2 regions of the Paenibacillus swuensis genome follow, and region 2 is predicted to be linked to the other one. Evidence: riboswitches for the same ligand, from Rfam matches in the RefSeq annotation. Region 2 holds a riboswitch; the other holds the start of a gene.
The links. A riboswitch is a leader RNA that binds a small molecule or an ion and turns the genes downstream of it on or off. The one in region 2 is predicted to bind cyclic di-AMP.
Positions count from the first base shown of each region.

Region 1: linked by a shared signal. The riboswitch ahead of SY83_RS06030 (C40 family peptidase) and the one ahead of SY83_RS12360 (hypothetical protein) in region 2 are both predicted to bind cyclic di-AMP.

Region 1 is NZ_CP011388.1:1,407,953-1,415,737, forward strand. It holds gene SY83_RS06010 (C40 family peptidase) at 1-123, shown strand, start outside; gene SY83_RS06015 (YwhD family protein) at 184-750, opposite strand; gene SY83_RS06020 (M1 family metallopeptidase) at 890-2,929, shown strand; gene SY83_RS06025 (hypothetical protein) at 2,941-3,762, shown strand; cyclic di-AMP (ydaO/yuaA leader) riboswitch at 3,901-4,036, shown strand; gene SY83_RS06030 (C40 family peptidase) at 4,042-4,506, shown strand; gene SY83_RS06035 (cryptochrome/photolyase family protein) at 4,649-6,028, shown strand; gene SY83_RS06040 (exodeoxyribonuclease III) at 6,088-6,840, shown strand; gene SY83_RS06045 (cupin domain-containing protein) at 6,837-7,487, opposite strand.
Region 2 is NZ_CP011388.1:2,785,868-2,793,652, reverse strand. It holds cyclic di-AMP (ydaO/yuaA leader) riboswitch at 401-559, shown strand; gene SY83_RS12360 (hypothetical protein) at 821-1,093, shown strand; gene SY83_RS23090 (hypothetical protein) at 1,078-1,338, shown strand; gene SY83_RS12355 (transglutaminase family protein) at 1,795-2,661, opposite strand; gene SY83_RS12350 (alpha-E domain-containing protein) at 2,658-3,611, opposite strand; gene SY83_RS12345 (circularly permuted type 2 ATP-grasp protein) at 3,654-5,114, opposite strand; gene SY83_RS12340 (nitric oxide synthase oxygenase) at 5,302-6,402, shown strand; gene SY83_RS12330 (ATP-binding response regulator) at 6,405-7,785, opposite strand, start outside.

The DNA.
Region 1 (7,785 bases), 1.4 Mb from region 2:
GTAGGCATCTATGCGGGAAATAGCCGAGTGTTACATACGTACGGAGCCGGCGGCGTAAAATATTCCTCCATGAAATCCGGATGGTGGAACTCCCATTACGTTACAGCGCGTCGCGTACTGTAATATCCCGCAAGAAAATAGAACCTGCCCCCGATTCACTCGGGAGGCAGGTTCTTTGCATTCCTATGCCAAGCCTTGCTTTAATTCCTCGCTGGAAGCCGCCCACCACTCCGGGTTGTGCGCCATCAGCAGACTGCGAAGCGAAGCCTTTTCTTCCGGGCTGAGCCCCTCCAGGATGAATCGGCGCTTCAGCGCGTAATCCAGCTTGTTCACATGGTCCGCAAGGATCTTCCACCCTCTGCGGGCTTCCGCATCCACCAGCATCTCGCAAGCGGTCGCACCCCCGTAGCAAGTGCCTACTTCCATCCGGTCCACAGCGACCCAGACAACCCAGCACTTCTTGCCGTTCGGCACATCCTCTTTATTCATCGAGAACTTAATCCCGCGTTCCACCTTACTCTTCGCATGCATCGCCCCGTCATCGATATACGCCTGTCCGTCTTCAATAATTACGCAAGAGACGTTGCTGAGATCAATCGTTCCCGCGCCAAAGCCCCGGTGAGGTTTATTGCTTACCACGTTGAGCGCAATTTGCTTCTTCTCTTTCTTCGCCGGTTCCGCGCCTGCGCCTGCGCCAGCACCAGCTGCTTGTCCTTCGTTATTGCCCGTCGGTTGTTCTCCGTTCGTCATCTATATTACCTCCCTGTATCACGCTGTTAATTATAGTGTGACCTTCTATTGTTTATTTTAGCTGAGAAATATTTTGCGGACAAGACACATATACATGCGATAGACGCTTGTCAAGCTTGTCAACGGGAGGAAAAATTGTATGAACCATCGGCTTACCCTGCTACTTCTGCCCCTGCTCATCATCATCGCCCTGATCGGCATTGTTCTATATGACCCGGCCGAGCCTTCCAGATCCGCTCTCAGCGAGGTCAAGCCATCAGGCAAAGGCGCGAATGCAAACAAATCCAAGCAGCAACCGAAGGCCAAGCCCCAACCGCCTTCCGCTAAAGCGCCCTCCAAAGGAACTTCCGCTCCCGACCTTCCCGTGGTAAAGAAGCCGGAGCCTTTGAGCAAGCGCGTAGTTGAGTATCATATTCATGCCAAGTGGAATCCGGCGAATAAACAGATTAACGGCACCCAGACACTCACTTGGACGAATCCCGGCAAGAACGCGGTCAGTGAAATGTATTTCCACTTGTACCCCAATGCGTTCGAATCCATGGACACCACGTTCATGAAAGAGTCGGGAGGCAAGTTGCGTTCGGACCAAATGCAGGCGGGCAGCTTCGGGTTCATGAACATCACGGCAATGAAAACAGCCGAAGGAACCAATCTGCTGCCGCGGCTGCAACCCGTGCAGCCGGACGACGGCAACAAGAACGACCGAACGCTGGTTAAGCTTCGGTTGCCGGAGCCGGTGCCGCCGAAAGGCAGTATTACCCTGCGCATGGCTTTCGAGGTTCAGCTTCCGCATACATTCGCCAGAATGGGCTACGCCGGCGATTTCGTCATGGCGGGTCAATGGTTCCCGAAGGCCGCCGCCTATGAGTTGGCCGGTACCCGGGGCCGAAGCGCGGAGGGTTGGAACGCCCACCAGTACCACGGCAATTCGGAGTTCTACTCCGATTTCGGCATCTATAACGTGAAGGTCGCCGTACCTTCGAATTACGTCGTTGCCGCGACAGGCTTCCAGACCAAGCCGACCGCGGATAAGAACGGCATCCGCACCTATCAGTTTTACGCGGATGATGTTCATGATTTCGCCTGGTCCGCTTCCCCGCACTTCGTCTATGCGGAGGAACCGTTCTCCGCGCCGAATGTGCCGGGCGTGCGGATCAAGCTCTATTTGGACCCGAAGCATAAAGATTTGCAGGATCGTTATTTCCATGCCGCCAAGTCCGCATTGACGGAATACAGCAAGTGGTATGGCCAGTATCCCTACAGCACCTTGTCGATCGTGGTTCCTCCGGAAGAGGGGAACGGCGCCGGCGGCATGGAGTATCCGACCCTTGTGACGGGTTTCGGGGCATCCACCGAGGATCCCGGCCTCGAGCTTGAACGTGTCGTGGTTCACGAGATCGCGCATCAGTACTGGTACGGTATTGTGGCCAGCAATGAATTTGAGGAAGCTTGGCTGGATGAAGGCTTTGCCTCCTACTCGGAAGACAAGGTCATGGAGAAGGAATACGGGGTCGCGCCCAATCTTCCGGTGGAATCAAGTTACATCACTTCACCCGCTCCGCTGAAGCAGCTGTCGTGGAAATACAACAGCCACAATCATTACGCGGAGAACGTGTATACGCGGGCGAAGCTGGTCCTGTTGGGCATTGAGAAGGAAATCGGGCAGAAAGCGATGAGCCGGGTGATCCGGACCTATTTTGCCAAATGGAAATACAAGCATCCGTCCACTTCCGACTTTCAAGCCGTGCTCGAGCAGATTACCAAGAAAGACTGGGACCGCTACTTCAATCAGTATGTTTACGGCAACATGATGGCGGATTACGCCGTGGAAGATATTCGAACGGAGCGTGTGCGGCAGAACGGAAACACGGTCTATGAACATCGGGTGTACATTCGCAAGCATGGGGCGGATTTCAGCAAAATACCGATCGTATTTCAGTTCGAGGACGGAACCTCCATGAAGAAAATGTGGAACGGAACCGAAGCGCTGACGGAATACAAAATCACGAACGCCTCTCCGCTGGCTTGGGTCGCCATTGATCCGCAATACACCATCGTTGTGGAGAACAAACATATTAACAACTTTATGAAAGCCGATGTGGCAACGGATTCGAACATTCGCTGGAATCTTAGCATTACCAAAATCGTGGAAGCCTTGATCGGCTCCCTGGCATGGTGAGGTGAACCAAGATGATGACGCAATGGGTAAAACAAGGATGGTTTTCGGCCATTCGACAATTTTCGATCATTTTGCTGTTATTTATTTATCAATTATTATGGGGACTTGTGCTCTATCGGTTTATCGAATCCATTGTTTACCCGCTCTTGCGGAGGTACCCCGGAGACGCTTTGGAAACTTCATCCCTGCACTTATTCTTCGCGGAAAGTCAATTTCAGCTTACGAAAACCGGAATCAGCTATTCCTATATCGCCATTCTGGGCGCCCTGTTGTTGATCCGTCTCATCGCTTCACCCCTGATCCAGGCGGGACTCTTTCATTGTATTCACTTGGCCGATGTGAGAGACAAGCGCAAGTTTCTGCATGGCGTGAAACGCTGGGGTCTGTTCTTTATCGGAATGTATTGGCTTCAACTCTTTCTCACCTTGCTGCCGGCCTACTGGATTCTGCCTCATGCGCTCGTCATTTACGACAGTCAGCCGTCCCTGACCCCGATGCTGATGCACTTCAGCCCTTGGCTTGCAGGCTGGATCCTGTATGCGTTCGTCCTGCATCTGATCTTCCTGTCCATCGGGATCGGCAAGGTGAGCGGAGGCAAGCTCCTGCATTCGCTTAAGGTATCCTTCCGTCACCTGATGCCTATGGCGCTTGCCGCGTTGCTTCTGCTATCCATTGCCGGCGGCATCTACGCCGTAACGACGGCCGTGTCGTTGGTCTGGGCCGGGTTGCTTGCGCTCATTATGCATCAAATGTACCACCTGGTCCGTACCCTGCTTAAAGTATGGGGCGTGGCCACACAATACCACCTCTGGCACGCCAAAAGCGGGCTGTAGAGATTACGCGAAAATAAGCCGTTCCTGTAATTCGGGGACGGTTTTTTTGCTGTTTCACGAAAAAAAATGTGACTAATTTGTGACTAAAGGAGGATTTACGAAAAAAAGATCGAATTGTAGGAGAGGAAAAAATAATTAAACTTATCTTTGCCGAGTTCCCGCAAGGGAAACGGGGGATCCATTTTTGGGTGAATTGACCTCGCAACAAAGTGGTCATAGGGAACCTTCTCACCGAACCCTCAAGCTAACCTCGTAGGCACCGGAAGGGGCATCTTTGTTTTGAGAAAAGTTTCAGTGTTCGTACTAGGACTAGCCGTTTCACTATCTTTACAGGTGGGCATGGTTTCAGCCCAGACATCGCTCGACAAAGAAGTGTCGAAATTAGTCGGAATTGATTACAATTACGGCGGAACGACCAAGAGCGGCTTCGATTGCTCCGGATTCACATCTTATGTGTTCGACCGGTTCGATATTGATTTGCCGCACTCTTCCAGATCGCAAGCTCAGCTTGGCTCGAAAGTGAGCAAGGATGAATTGCGCGAAGGGGATTTAGTTTTCTTTGATACAGGCGGAGACGGTATCTCCCATGTTGGTGTTTATGTAGGAGATGGCAGCTTTGCACATGCTTCAAGCAAGAAAGGCGTCAGTATCAGCAAGCTAAGCGATTCTTATTATGTGAAGAGATATGTGACCGCTCGCAGAGTTCTGTCGGAGACTTCCTTTAAACAGGTCATCGCAGAGTAAGTAGTCGGTCTTCCATCCGCAGGCGCCGAGTGCGAATCGGTTTACCTGCCATTCATTAGAGAGCTTCGAAAAGGCGCCGTTACCGCGGACAAGCCTTTCGGGGCTTTATTTTTTCCTGCCGGATACTAAAGGAGCCATTCCAATGTACTTGTTTATGCATAGAAAAGATTTACGAATTGAAGATTTGCGAGCGTTCGACAGACTGCGGGATCAGGGCCAGCCCGGGATACATCTGCTCATTCTGGATCCGGTGTTACTGGATGAAGAGCGGGCTAACGATCACAGCGGCCGTACTTTTCTGCGCGCGGCGGGTCAGCTGATTAAGCAGTATGAACAGGCGGACCGGCATTTAAATCTCCTCTACGGAAATCCGGCCGAGGTGCTTGCTGCGGTGTTGCGCGCGCATCCCGTTACAGAAGTTGTCTTCCACGAAGACTATACTCCCTATGCTCGTCGGCGGGATGGAGCTTTAGCTGAAGCAGCCGCTGCGCATGCCGTACCGGTTTACGCCGTACCTAATGCTACGTTAGCGGATATTGAGTCGTTTCAACAATATTCGGGGAAAAAAGATCCCTATAAAGTATTTACACCATTTTACAGAAAAATGAAAACGTATCTGGAACTTTTTTATTCGCCGGCGTCGGCGGTTTCATTGAAGGATTTGGATACAGTTCGTCTGAACGAAGAGGTGCTGCGTCCCTATGCCGTTCCTCCTGAGGTTCAAGCCTTATTGGAAAGAGCTGCGCCTTCTGCAGAGGAGCCTTCCGCGGAATCGGTGCTTACAACGTTTCTGGAGGAGCGCCTGGAGGATTACGACGCTAAACGAGATGATTATCGCGGCGATTTCACGAGCGGAATCAGCTCGTTGCTGAATACGGGAGCGCTGTCGATCCGCCGCGTGTATGAGCGGCTCCTGGACTGCGAACACCGCGACCCGTGGCTGCGGCAACTGATATGGCGCGAGTTTTACCTGTACCAGGCTCAGCTGGACCCGTTCTTCTTCCGATATGAAGAACAATACGATATGCGTGAGCTGTCGGACGTTCACTTGAAAGCTTGGCGCAGCGGCACGACGGGGATTCCCATCATCGATGCGGCTATGCGGGAGCTGAACGCGACCGGGCGGATGCCGAATCGTCTGCGCATGGTCACAGCCATGTTCCTGACGAAGAACCTGCTCTGCCCGTTTCCGCTGGGAGAGCAGTATTTCCGGCGGAAGCTGGCGGATTACGACCATATTTTGAACCGGGGGGGATGGTTGTGGAGCTCTTCCATCGGTTTCGATGCCGCACCTTACTTCCGGATTATGAACCCCGTCTCGCAATCTGTGAAGTTTGATCCCCGGGGAGAGTACATTCGGCGCTGGCTGCCCGAGCTCGCTCATCTGTCCGACAAGGAGATCCATCAACCCCGGCCTGAGGCCATCGTGGATCTGAAGCTTTCCCGCGCCGTAGCCATCGACCGCTACCGCAGCTTGTTGGCTACCCGAGTAAACCTTGCGGACGCGGATATGGTAGACTGATAGAATCCTTTTGCTCATAGAAAAGGATAAGTTCTGATCAGTAAGGAGAATGAATGACATTGAAGCTGGTATCTTGGAACGTCAACGGCTTGCGAGCCTGTGTGAATAAAGGGTTTATGGACTACTTCAGGGAGATGGACGCCGATCTGTTCTGCCTGCAGGAAACCAAGTTGCAAGAGGGTCAGATTGCGCTGGAACTGGATGGGTACTACCAATTCTGGAACTATGCGGAGAAGAAGGGGTACTCGGGAACGGCGATTTTCAGCAAAAAAGCCCCTCTCTCGGTACGGAACGGCCTCGAAGGCGAACCGGATCCCGAAGGAAGGGTTATTACGCTGGAATTTGAGCATTTCTATCTCGTGAATGTCTATTCGCCCAATGCCCGCCGCGACCTCTCCAGACTGGATTTCAGATTGGATTGGGAGGACCGTTTCAGAGCTTATCTGATGAAGCTGGACGCAGATAAACCCGTGATGGTTTGCGGAGATCTGAATGTCGCTCACCAGGAGATTGATCTGAAGAATCCGAAGCCGAACCTCGGCAATTCCGGATTCACCCTGGAAGAGCGGGGCAAGATGACGGAGCTGCTGGGATCCGGCTTCGTGGATACGTTCCGACATTTCTATCCGGACCGGGCGGAAGTTTACTCTTGGTGGTCCTATATGCCCGGAGTCCGGTCCCGAAATGTCGGATGGCGTATCGATTACTTCTTAGCTTCCACACGTTTAGAGGATGCGCTGGTTGATGCGGGAATTGATTGCGATATAACCGGAAGCGACCATTGCCCGGTTGTATTGGAGATTACAATTTAAGGCTGGTAGTTTCCGATACGCCACTGTTGATGACTGCCGGCTGCGGATGCGTAATTCGGCTGGTAATGGTCCTGTGCACGCTGCTCAAGATACTCTAACTGTTCCGTACGTTGCGGAACCGGCGGGCCGATCAAGACGGATTCTGTAAGCGGCGCAAGCACTTGCTCCAGCTCTTCCCCGTTAATGCCGTAGGCGAGTTGTAACACATCTTTCGGCGTTTTCAGGAGCACATCGGACTCGAGTACGGTTTCCGGCAAGCTGTTATCGAACACTGCCAAAAATTGCGTATTGTCCTCCATAGCCACCTGCCAGTGGAACCAGCCCATCGGAATGTAGACGGTTTGCGCCGCTTTCAACCGGTAGCTGAGCAATTCTTTGGTGTTCGGGTTTAGAACAGAAATGACGATTTCACCTTTGACAACATAAACGAGCTCTGCGGAATTCGGATGCCAGTGCGGCTCAACAATGTTCCCTTGGCTTAAGTAGATGTCCAGCAAGGCCAGGTCTTTCAACACGGGCAATTGCGTTTTGGTCAGGGCGTAGATGAAGTTCTGGTCATTCTTCTTGAAGAGCACGGTGTTCTTCATATCGTAAGCTAAATTGAGTTGAGGGGAAGCCAAATCCATTCCTTCATAACGTTCGAACATGGGGATTCCTGCCTTTCGGTATTGGGCTATTGTCACCATACTCTATGCATCTGCCCAGAATGAAGTGCTTGTGTACTATAAGATCTATAAGAAAACCTCTATCGAGGCTGGATCATGTTGCTTGGTCAACTGCCAAGTATGATTGTATTTCAACACCGATGCTGGGTTATCCCGAAGAATCAGGCAAAAATAATATCCGTTCTTTTCAAAAAAACACTTGATACAAGAGCATTTGTTTGGTATTCTATAACATATTAAGAACGCTTGTTCCCATTTTATGGGTGATGAAGTGAGGATT
Region 2 (7,785 bases):
TTCAAATTCTGAATCAAATCTTACGCCTCGCTAATTTGTTTGTAAAGGAAGTCTGGGTAGCTTGTAGAGGCTAATTCGGTCAAAAGAGATTGTTGGTGCGCTTACAAAGCTTGTGAACTCTTCATAAATACAAATATCTCATTATATCTTCGTTTTACTAAAATACGATCAAGGGTTTCAAGAATGGTGTAAGCCTGTTTAGGAGGAATGAATAACCATCTTCTTCCTGGATTTTAATATAACGAGACGGAAGGAGACTGAACCGTTTCCCGATGAGATAAACCTGTATTTAGGCCTTAAAAATCGCCCTTATCAGCGATTTTTGCCGGATTCAAATCAGAAATGCGTTTAATTCCGTTAGACAAGGGAATGAGTACGGGTGTATGATCGTTTTTGTTTAAACTAATCATCGCTGAATTCCCTAAGGGGAAGCGGGGGAACCCACTTCGGCCCACGCCGATGGGGTGAATCGCGGACGGCCGTTTAAGGTCAAGACGCGTAGGGCGACTCTCACGCCCGAATCCGGCAGCTAACCTCGCAAGCGTATTCGAGAGAGGCCTACATTCGGACTAAAGTTTGCGGCGCATCGCCGCATGATTTGAAGCCGCGCGAAGAGACCTTCTCTTTGTGCGGCTTTTTTGATGCCGTATCCTCCTCGCACTAAACGCTGGAAAATTGCCGATACGGAGTATTAAAGATCAGTTGCGGAGGCCAGACCGGATGGGGCGAATGTATTATGGCCGTTAACGCGCCCTCTTTTGACATAGTGAAATGGGCCGCTTTCTTGCAGAAATTAAGGAATTTAACAATAACCGAAGCATTGAACAGAGTAATTGAACACGCGGGGATGTGGGGAACGGTCCGCACGGAGCTGGTGAAGATGGCTTTACTCGATGTGGTCGCGCGCCGTCAGAATATGAAGTGGACAGAGATGATACCAATTGCGGTCGGCGGAGGTATGGAAGGGCTGTATTCCGCGAATCAGGCAACCCTCGGTCACATGACAGGCGCTGTTCCATTCGATGCGGAGCATGGCGTCCCCGTTCTTCATATCCAACAAAGAATGCTCAGCATTCTTTGTTGGATACGGTAGAGCAAGCCAGTCGTCTGCGGAGACAAGGATACGCGTTAAGCTTCCATAAAGACTATCTAATTGGCCCGGGATGCACGGCAATGCAAGTGGTCTCCCTGAGCTTGGAAGGAGCTTGGCTGACAGAGGATGCATACCCTGAGCCGCAACCGCTCTGCACTACATGCGAATCGCTCTACGGGACCGGCTTTCAGCTGGATACGGCTACCCTGGTGGAGAAATCGAGAGCCTACTTCGCGGTGTTGTAGGCGGGAGGGCCGTTAGCTAGTGCAGATTCGCGCTCTAACGGCCTTTGGCGCCGTTAGCGGACCGAGCTCGCGCTCTAACGGCCTTTGGCGCCGTTAGCGGGCCGGGCTCGCGCTCTAACGGCCTTTGGCGCCGTTAGCGGGCTTGGCTCGCGCTCTTACGGCCTTTGGCGCCGTTAGCGGACCGGGCTCGCGCTCCAATGGCCTTTTGCGCCGTTAGCGGGCCTGGTTCGCACTCTTACGGCCTTTGGCGCCGTTAGCGGACCGGGCTCGCGCTCTAACGGCCTTTTGCGCCGTTAGCGGACTTGGCTCGCGCTCTAACGGACTTTTGCGCCGCTAGCGAGCGAAGCCTCGCGCTCTTACGGCCTTTGGCGCCGTTAGCCGGCCAAGCCCTCGCTCCAACGGCCTTTCGCGCCGCTAGCGGGCGCAGCCTCGCGCAGCCCCCGCCCCAGCCAGGCGTCAGCCCTCCACCCGGCTCACGTCCACCTTCACCTCGAGGCGCTGTGCGCCCGAGCCGCGGTAGACGCCCTTGACGGGCACGATGTCCTTGTAGTCCCGGCCGTGCCCCAACTTCACATAACGCCAATCGACCTCCGCGTCGTTGGTCGGATCGTGGCCGACCCAGCCCGGGCCGGGCACGTACACTTCGACCCAGGCGTGAGACGCCTGCTCGAAGTCCGCGCTCCCGCCCTGCAGGTCGCCCACATAATGATACCCGCTCACGTATCTCGCGGGTATCCCCATCACCTTGCACACCGATATCATCAGGTGTGCGTAGTCCTGGCAGACGCCGCGGCGAAGCTGCAGCGTCTGGCTAACGGTGGTATGCACGTCGGATACCTCCGGATCATACGTGAAATCCGCGTGGATCCCGGAGGAAAGCCGCCGCGTCCATAGGGCCAAACCACCGCTACCATCAAAAGGATAGCGGTTGGCATAATTACGAACTTCCTGAGTCTGATCCGTATAGGCCGTCGGCAACAGATATTCAATGTAGCGGTTTTGCAGCTCTTCGCCGCGCAATCGTCCCCATTCTTCCACCGGCGACATCTTTGCGGATTCCTTAATCAACCCGTCCATCGTAACTACCGTTGCACGGGTACGGATGACCAGCTCTTTATGCGGCTGATTAACTGTGAACGCATGCACCCGGTTGCCGAAATAATCTTCATAAGTCAGCATAGACGCCGCAGGTTCCACAAGGACTTCATGATGATAACAAGATTGTCTTTCATTGGTCCGCGGCGTAAGCCGAAGCTCGTTGACGCTGTCCGTAACGGCTTCCTCGTAGAGGTAACGTGTGGTGTGGTAAATTTGCAACTTCATGCGGAAGCTCCCTCCATCTGAAAAAAGGCGGACGCCATCGAACCCCCCAGTTTCTGACAAGCTTGAGCCATATGGTCCAGAATCGGCAATACATAAGGCAATCTCAAATCTTCTCTTTCGAGATAGGCGAGGTCCGCTTTAATTTTACCTGCTTGCCGAATGGCCCGTTGCCTCGGAACCAAGGTTTCCGGCGATTCCAACTCGATGCCCTCCAGGTGCTGCTCCATCATCGCGAACGCATAGTGTACGGATCGGGGGAATTTCGTGTTGACCAGCAAAAATTCTAGTATGGGCTCAATCGATACCGCGTCCGCGTAATATTTGCGGAAGGCCTGATAGCCGCTCACCGATTTCAATATCGCCAGTAAATACGGATAAGGAGGCGCCTGATCTTCCTTAATCGCACCCGCGACCGAATGGACAATGCGAACCGTGTTCTCCGCCCGTTCCAGAAATCGTCCGCTCTCCATGAAGTGCCATTCATTCTCCCGGGGCATCACCGATTGTTCCGCTCCATAGAACATGGCGGCTCTCTCTTTAATTTGCGTGTAGAAAGGATCCGGCGATTCTCTGAAAATATCGTTCACTTGCTTCTCCCCGAGCCATAAATAGAAGGAATTCATCATGTCCCACAGCTCACTGGGCAACTTCTCCCGCAGCGTTCTCAGGTTATTCCTGGCCTGACTTACACAAGAAAACAAAGAATTCGAGTTGCCCCGATCCAGCGTAATGAATGAAAGCACGTCGCGTTCCGTAAACGAGGTGAACTGCTCCATATACCCTTTACGCAAACCGAGCGCGTCAATCAGCCGGGCCCACTTATGCTCTTCGCTGTCGAAATCCCCTTCATGCTGGATATGATAGTGGACATTGATTAATCTTGCATGGTTTTCCGCCCGTTCAATATACCTTCCCACCCAGAACAGAGCTTCCGCATTCCGATTCAGCATGCCGCATCTCTCCTTTTTTCACATCCGCAATGGACTCGCGCTTTAACTCAACACCCATGTATCCTTGCAACCTCCGCCTTGCGAAGAATTAACAACGAGCGAACCTTCGGTCATCGCCACGCGGGTGAGCCCCCCGGGAACCACATGAAAACTCTCATTCGCACCAGCCAGCACAAAAGCTCTTAAATCCACATGTCTCGGCACCATACTGCCTTGTTGCATAACCGGGGCGCGGGAAAGTTGGACGGTAGGCTGCGCGATATAGCGGCCGGGGTAGTTTCGAATATTCATGGCAAAATCCTTCAGCTCTTGCGCCGATGCCGCCGGCCCAATCAGCATGCCGTATCCTCCGGATAAGGAAGTTTCCTTCACGACCATCTCCTGCAGGTTTTCCAATACAAAAGCCCTATCGGCGTCATCGCTCATCAAATAGGTAGGCACATTGTTCAGAATCGGCTCTTCCTGCAAATAAAAGCGAATCATATCCGGCACGTAAATATAGATGGCTTTGTCATCCGCGACCCCCGTACCCGGCGCATTGGCGATGGCTAAATTCCCCGCGCGGTAAGCGTTCATAATGCCTGCCAGACCCAGCATGGAATCCGGGCTAAAGCTGAGCGGATCCAGATACTCATCGTCGATCCTTCGGTAGATGACGTCGACTTGGCGCAAACCTTTGAGACCTCGCATATACACTTTGTGATCCATAATGGTTAAATCGCGGCCCTCCACAAGATGGATTCCCATCTGCTGAGCCAGAAATGTATGTTCATAATAAGCGGAATTATATTGCCCGGGGGTCAACAAGGCGATGACGGGCTCTCGGTTGCGATTGGGAGAAAGACTGCGGAGTACGGTAAGGAAATGATTCAAGCTGTGCTCCACATCCCGTATGGAACAAGAGAAAGCAAGCTCCGGAAACAAGCGGTTCATCATGGTGCGGCTTTTGAACAGATAGGAGAAACCGGAAGGGGAGCGTAAATTATCTTCAAGCACGTAATATTCACCCTGATGATCGCGAATTAAATCGATACCGGATGTTGTAATATAATTGCCGCCGGGCACCTCTACCCCCTTCATTTCAGGACGGAAGTAGCAGTTCGCCACAATCATCTTGCGAGGCACAATCCCCGCCTTAATGATCCGTTGTTCATGATACACATCGTGTACAAAACGGTTCAAGGCCTTCACCCGTTGAATTAATCCGGCTTCCAGACGAAGCCATTCATTCTTGGGGATGATTCTCGGGATGAGGTCAAAAGGGATCGTTCGTTCCAACGGCTGCATCTGATCCGGATTATAGAGCGTGAACGTGATGCCTTCTTCCATCATTCTTCGCTCGGTTGCCCTTTGCTTAGCGGAGAGTTCTTCCTTATGAATTGCGGCAAACCGTTGATAGACTTGGTCATAATGGGTACGCACTCCGGGGCCTTCACAGAACATCTCATCGTAAAAGCCTTCCAGCGGATAGGGCGCGCTTTGGATTCGTTCCATTTTGCGCATAGGCGCTCCCCTCCCATGTTCGGATAATGTTAAATAATATAACACCATAACGCTATATAAGAATCATGATAAGGGGATTCGAGTTGTATGTCAATATATGTAACATTAGATGGATATTTTGGATTTAAGTGTACTCTTCTATATAATGGAGTATGTAGGATTTTCAGCATGGAGGAACTAGGTAATTATGACTACAGAGCATGAAGAGCGGAGCAAGGAAGAAGCATTGGCCTTTATCCGTATTTGTTATAAAGAGTTAGGGAAATCCCCTGAACAAACGGAACAAAGATTGGAAGAAGTGGAGCGCGAATGGGATCGGGAAGGTACGTACACCCATACCTTGGAGGAACTGACCTACGGGTCGCGGATGGCATGGAGAAATAACAGCAGATGCATCGGCAGGTTATTCTGGGAAGGGCTGGACCTGTTCGACGCCCGCGGAGCGGACACCGAGGAAGCCGTAGCCGAAGCGCTTTTAGCTCATATGGCTTATGCAACGAATGAGGGCAGAGTACGTGCGGCGATTACGGTTTTTGCTCCTGCCGCAGAGGGCCGGGTCATCCGAATTCTCAATCATCAGTTAGTACGTTATGCCGGTTACGCCGCGCCCGAAGGGGTAACAGGTGATCCGGGGTCCGTTGCGTTTACCCAGTTGTGTATGCATTTGGGCTGGCGCGGCGCCGGAACGGCTTACGATATTTTGCCATTGTTAATCCAGATCAATGACCGAACGCCGCGGTGGTTTGCCATTCCGGACGAGCTTGTCCTTGAGGTGCCTTTAAGCCATCCGGAAAACGAGGAATTTGCTGAACTGGGACTCCGGTGGTATGCCGTTCCCTTCATCTCCGATATGACTCTGGATCTCGGCGGGCTGCAGTACACGGCTGCGCCGTTCAACGGTTGGTATATGGGAACAGAGATCGGGGCGCGAAACCTTGCGGACAAGGACCGCTACAATCAATTGCCGGCCGTTGCGGAAATTTTCGGACTCGATACATCCACGAACACGTCACTATGGAAGGATCAGGCGTTAGTTGAGCTCAACCGCGCCGTTCTCCACTCTTACAAGTCCAAAGGCGTCAGCATCGTGGATCACCATTCAGCCGCGGAGCAATTCGCGATCTTCGAACGCAAAGAAGCCGCGTGCGGGCGCGAAGTGAACGGGCGGTGGTCCTGGCTCATCCCGCCGATGTCGCCGGCTACCACCCAAGTGTGGCACAAACCCTACGCCGAGACGGACATGAAACCTAATTATCGGCATGCGCGGTGCCCTTATCCTCACGGTTAGAGTTATTTCAATTGTTGCAGCTTTTTCAGAAGCTCCTTAACATCAATCGGCTTCTTCATATAATCGGTGGCACCCGCGGCCAGGCCGTCTTCCCGGTCCTGATCCAACGCCTTGGCGGTAACCGCGATGATAGGCAGATGTTCAAAGCGGGGGTTGCTTCTGATTCTGCGTATCGTTTCTAAACCGTCCATACCCGGCATCATGATATCCATCAGGACCGCGTCGATCCCCGTCACTTCTTCCAGAAGCCGGATAGCGTCTTTTCCGGAGGGAGCGGAGAGCACTTGAATCCCTTTTTGTCCCAAAGCAGCCCCTAAGGCATAATTGTTATTCGGGTCATCGTCAACCAACAACACACGTATCGCTTCCGTTAAGCTTACTTGTGAAGAAGCGACTGCAGGAGCCGCACCCGTTCCGATCTTGGAGATGATGCGGGTTGCCGGGAATTCAGGGCTAAGTTCCGAGGACACTCGGCCAACTTCGGAATCTTCCGTGAGGATGGAATCCCATGGCAGATACAGTGAAAATCGACTACCCAGTCCCTCGCGGCTTTCGACATCCATAAACCCGCCCATCAATACGGCAAATTGTTTGGATATGGACAAGCCCAGCCCTGTTCCCCCATATTTACGGCTGGTTGTTCCGTCGGCCTGATAGAACGAATGAAACACAAGCTCTTGCTCCTCCTCAGGGATGCCGATCCCGGTATCTTGCACGGAGAAGACAAGCCAATGGCCTGACTGCGGGTTCCGACCCGAGTTTCCCGTCCCGTCAGAAAGCTTGTATACCGTTAATAACACTATTCCGTCCCCGGTAAATTTAATGGCATTGGACAACAGGTTCATTAGAATTTGTTGCAACCGTTGAGGGTCGGTGTTAATCATTTTGGGAACATCACTTTCAACCTGCACACGCAATGCGATTTTTTTAAGTTCCGCTACCGGCCGATAAAATTGTTCCATATGCAAACACAGCTCGCTGATATTGCAATTTTCCAGTTGGAGTGTCATGTGACCTGCTTCAATTTTGGACAAATCCAGAATGTCATCTATGAGCCTCAATAAATCTTTGCCCGACGTGTAGATTAAACCCGCATAACGAACCTCTTCCTCCGAAAGCCGCTCGTCCGCATTCTCCTCCAGCATTTGCGAAAGCACCAGCATCGAGTTCAGCGGCGTGCGCAGCTCATGCGACATATTGGCCAGAAATTCGGATTTATAACGGGAAGCCCGTACAATCTGTCGGTTGCTCTCCTCCAGCTCCTTGGTAGCGATTTGCAGCTTTTCCGTCTTTTCTTCTGAATCCCGGTAAAGCACCTGAAGCGTTTCATTCGTGAGTTGCAGCTGCTCCTGGCGTTTAGCTTCTTTGATGAAGTCTTTCAGG